One region of the Rhizobium sp. AC44/96 genome, then DNA from elsewhere that is predicted to be linked to it. Evidence: riboswitches for the same ligand, from Rfam matches in the RefSeq annotation. Region 1 holds a riboswitch; the other holds the start of a gene.
The links. A riboswitch is a leader RNA that binds a small molecule or an ion and turns the genes downstream of it on or off. The one in region 1 is predicted to bind cobalamin.
Positions count from the first base shown of each region.

Region 1 (2,200 bases):
GTTGAGCACGATCAGGTCGGCGCAGGTGAGCTGGTCCTCGAAGAGCTCCTCGATCGGGCTTTCGTGATCGAGCGTCTCATCCTCGACGCGCCGGGCTTCCACGGCATCGTGATCGTCGGCGAAGCGGCCGGCGGCGACGGCGGCGCTGTCGACCACGGTGATCACGCCATCGACGGTCACCTGCGTGCGGATGTCAGGCCAGTTGAAAGCGGCGACAAGCGGCTGCGGCAGGGCAAGGCCCGAGGTTTCGATGACGATATGGTCAGGCCGGTTCTCGCGCTCCAGAAGCTTGCTCATGGTCGGGATGAAGTCGTCGGCCACCGTGCAGCAGATGCAGCCATTGGTGAGCTCGATGATATCGTCCTCGGTGCAGTTTTCCGCGCCGCAGCCCTTCAGCACCTCGCCGTCGACGCCGAGATCGCCGAACTCGTTGATGATGAGCGCGATCTTCTTGCCGCCCGCATTGGTCAACAGGTTGCGGATCATCGTCGTCTTGCCAGCGCCGAGAAAGCCGGTGATGACGGTGGCGGGGATCTTCTGCTGGTTCATCAATTCAACCCTTCATTTTCAGCGGCAGTCCCGCCGCGATAAAATACACATCCGCGGCGACCGCCGCGATCATCTGGTGCAGCCGCCCGGCATGGTCGCGAAATTCGCGCGCCATCCGGTTCTCGGGCACGATGCCGAGGCCGACTTCATTGGAAACGATGACGAGGCGCGCCTTGGCCTTCGGCAGATAGGCGGTCAGAGCCGCGAACTCCGCCGCCATGTCGCGCTCGTCCATCATCAGATTGGTAACCCAGAGCGTCAGGCAATCGACAAGCACCGCCCGCCCCTCGCCGTCGATCGCGGCAAGTTGGCCGACGAGATCGAGCGGCTCCTCATGCGTGGTCCAGACGTCGCCGCGATCGGCCTTGTGCTGGTCGATACGCGCGCGCATCTCCTCGTCCCAGGCGCGGCCGGTGGCGATGTAATGACGCTCAAGGCCGCCGTCGGCGACAAGTTGTTCGGCGAAGCGCGACTTGCCGGACCGGGCGCCGCCGAGAACGAGCGTAAAGGATGCGGTCGTCATGCGTGGACGGCTTTCGCCGATGATTGGGCTCGGGGTCCGACGCGCACGCCCTCACGAAGGACGTTGCTCGCACGCAGGCCCTTATTCTTGTCGCCAAGCTTCGCTCGGGCGACGTTACGGGAATCCGGTGCGCCCAAGTCCTCGCCTGCGAAAGACCATCGTCCCGGCCGATAGGAGTCGTTCACCGCGCGCGGTGGTTGGATTTTTTGGACATCGCCCGAGCGAAACTTGGCCGCATGAATGAGGGAGCCTGCCTCTGCAGGGAGGAGGGAGCGTGTAGCGAACGTCGTAGACGCCCGGCCTGACGCCGACGCCAAAATCTCATTGTCTGCCATGACAACCTCCGTGCTGGCATTGGGCACACTTGCCCAGGGGTGGGCTTTGCGCCCGGCACGAGTGGCAGGTCTCCTGGCTCGCGGGTCCAGGCGACGATCGGGATAGCCACGTAGGCCATCCCGATCGTGCCATCGGTTCTTCCTCGCCTTCCCGGCTGCAATCATGAAAAGGCGGACGATTCGTAGATTTAGAGGCGTCCAACCCCGGTTGATCATGGCTTGCATTGCCAGTGGCTTTTCCGCCGTCTTCAGCCCCTCGCCCGCCTGCACCACGCAGGCGGCCAGCTTGAGAGCATCCGACGCCGGACGGAAGACCCTGACCGCTCTACAGTCGCGGGGTCGGCTGTGATGAAGGCGCCCGGATTGGGTCCACCTCGTCACATTCCCTTTTCATCCGCACCGCTTTTGGCGATCCGGAACCATTCGCTATCGGATTCATGGTTAGGCAAGGCCGGGTATGAAGTCAATCGACTTGGGCTCGGCCAATGGCGAACGCTATTGAGTTCCAAACGCCTCATAGACGACATACCCTACCATATTTATCGTCTTTTATCAGTCACTTACGTCATAAATAATTGTTGTATCCGCCGGCCTTTTGCCGCATTTGCATCGCAAGCGCATCCCCAAGCCACGTCGGCACCCTTCACGGCCCTTGACCGGACCTTTACCCGCCTAGTTTCCTTGTCATGCTTCTGAAAATAGATACCCGCCGGCTCGGCCCACTTCACACCCTGTTGGATGTGGGACGCATGCGCGCTCTCCTCAGACGCAGCGAAATGGGCATGGTGCTCGC
Region 1 covers NZ_LXKO01000037.1:276,412-278,611, forward strand. Annotated here, with positions in the region: gene cobW (cobalamin biosynthesis protein CobW) at 1-549, opposite strand, end outside; gene cobU (bifunctional adenosylcobinamide kinase/adenosylcobinamide-phosphate guanylyltransferase) at 554-1,072, opposite strand; cobalamin riboswitch at 1,453-1,846, opposite strand; gene A6U87_RS25125 (chloride channel protein) at 2,094-2,200, shown strand, end outside.

Region 2 (2,200 bases), on a different contig from region 1:
GCACTGCCCGGATTGTCTGGCAGACCGAAAAGCTTGTCGAAGCACCGAATTTCTCGCCCGACGGGAGCTATCTGCTGCTCAACGGCGACGGGCTGCTCTATCGCCTCGCCCTCGACGGCTCAGGCGACTTCGAGAGATTGGATACCGGCTTCGCCGTCCAGTGCAACAATGATCACGGCATCTCGCCTGATGGAACGCAGATCGTCATCTCGGACAAGACCGAGTTCGGGAAATCGGCGATCTATGTCCTGCCGATCGAAGGCGGCACGCCGCGCCTGGTTACCCAGAACCTTCCGTCTTACTGGCATGGCTGGTCGCCAGACGGGAAGGAACTCGCCTATTGCGGCATCCGCAACGACGTCTTCGATATCTACACGATTTCGGTCGAGGGTGGCGAAGAGCGGCGCCTGACCCAGGGCGAGGGGCGCAATGACGGTCCTGATTACTCCGCCGACGGCCGCTGGATCTACTTCAACTCGAGCCGCACCGGCCTGATGCAGATCTGGCGCATCCACCCGGATGGCACCGGGCTCGAGCAGGTCACGCAGGACAACTACGGCAACTGGTTTGCCCATCCGTCGCCCGATAACGACCGGATTCTGATCCTCTCATACGATCCTGACGTGTTCGACCACCCGCGCGACCTGAATGTCCGGCTGCGGATGATGGACATGGATGGCGGCAATCTGACAACGTTGCTCGAGCTCTTCGGCGGGCAGGGGACGATCAACGTTCCGAACTGGTCACCGAATGGTGACGAGTTCGCGTATGTCCGCTACTTCCCGGTATCGGGTTGAACGATTGCCTTTGTCTTCGTTTCGCGACATAGAACGCGCGTCGGGTGCCCGCCAAGCGGCGGGAGAATCGGGAATTCGGTGAAAGACCGGAACGTGCCCAACGCTGTAAGGCCGACGTCTGCCGCTTGATATGCCACTGGCTTGCGCCGGGAAGGCGCGACAGACGGATGACGCCAAGTCAGAAGACCGGCCCGACAATCATAGACTGACCCGCGTGGACGGCGGGCGGTTGTATTGTTGGGGATTGACGATGCGACCAGACAAATCTGGCTCTCTATCGAGAGCTGGTGCCTTTTCGGCCGACGAACGCGCGGCCGTTTACAAGGCAATCGAAACCAGACGGGATGTTCGATCCCAATTCCTGCCGGACCCGATACCTGACGACGCTGTCAGGCGGCTGCTTGAGGCCGCGCATCACGCGCCTTCGGTCGGCTTCATGCAGCCCTGGAATTTCATCCTGGTGCGCGACCAGGACGTGAGGCTCCGCGTCTGGAAGGCTTTCAATCGCGCCAATATCGAGGCCGCAGAGATGTTCTCCGGCCAGCAACAGGCGACATATCGTGCACTGAAGCTGGAAGGCATCCGGAGTGCACCTCTCGGAATCTGCATCACTTGTGATCCGGACCGATGTGGCGATGTGGTGCTCGGGCGAACACACAATCGGCGCATGGATTCTTATTCCACGGTTTGCGCCGTCCAGAACCTGTGGCTCGCCGCGCGGGCGGAAGGCATCGGTGTTGGCTGGGTCAGCATCTTTCACGAGGCGGAGCTGAAGCAGATACTCGGCGTCCCGGAACGGGTCGAAATCGTGGCCTGGCTCTGTGTCGGCTATGTCGATCAGCTCTATGACCAGCCTGAGCTCGCAGTCAAAGGCTGGCGGCAGCGTGTGCCGCTTTCAGAACTGATCTTCAGCGATGCGTGGGGGCGAACGGAAGACGGTTCGTAAGCGTCACTGCTGTTGCGGCTGGGCGCCCGGGGTCATCGGATGTTTCAAATCTATCGTTTCCTGATCGCCCGCGAGGAACTGCGGGCCGACCTGCCGCACCTTGCCGCTCTGTGGCTCATACGGCCGATCCGGCACGGTAGCCTGCGGGGCAGGCGCGGTAGAGGGGGCAGGCGCCGGCTTCGCGGTCTGGATCGTTGTGATCGAGCCTTTTTGCGGAGGCTCGCTGACTGCCGACTGATTTTTCCGCATGCGTTCGTAATAACCGGGGAGATCGCAGGTGCAGGAAGACTTCTCGCCGGGCTTGCGGTTCTTGTAGGCAAAGGCATTGGGCAGCGCGCTGTAGGGCGCGCCCGATGTCGTCGACGTCATGTTCGACGTCTCGGTGTTCGAAACGTCATGATAGAAGAGTTCGGTATCGATACCAGGGCACATCTTCGAGCAGGTGTCGGCGTCGCGG
Region 2 covers NZ_LXKO01000023.1:5,898-8,097, forward strand. Annotated here, with positions in the region: gene A6U87_RS17415 (TolB family protein) at 1-797, shown strand, start outside; cobalamin riboswitch at 823-1,007, shown strand; gene bluB (5,6-dimethylbenzimidazole synthase) at 1,048-1,743, shown strand; gene A6U87_RS17425 (DUF2865 domain-containing protein) at 1,747-2,200, opposite strand, start outside.
Region 2: another riboswitch for cobalamin. It lies ahead of bluB (5,6-dimethylbenzimidazole synthase); the one in region 1 lies ahead of cobU (bifunctional adenosylcobinamide kinase/adenosylcobinamide-phosphate guanylyltransferase).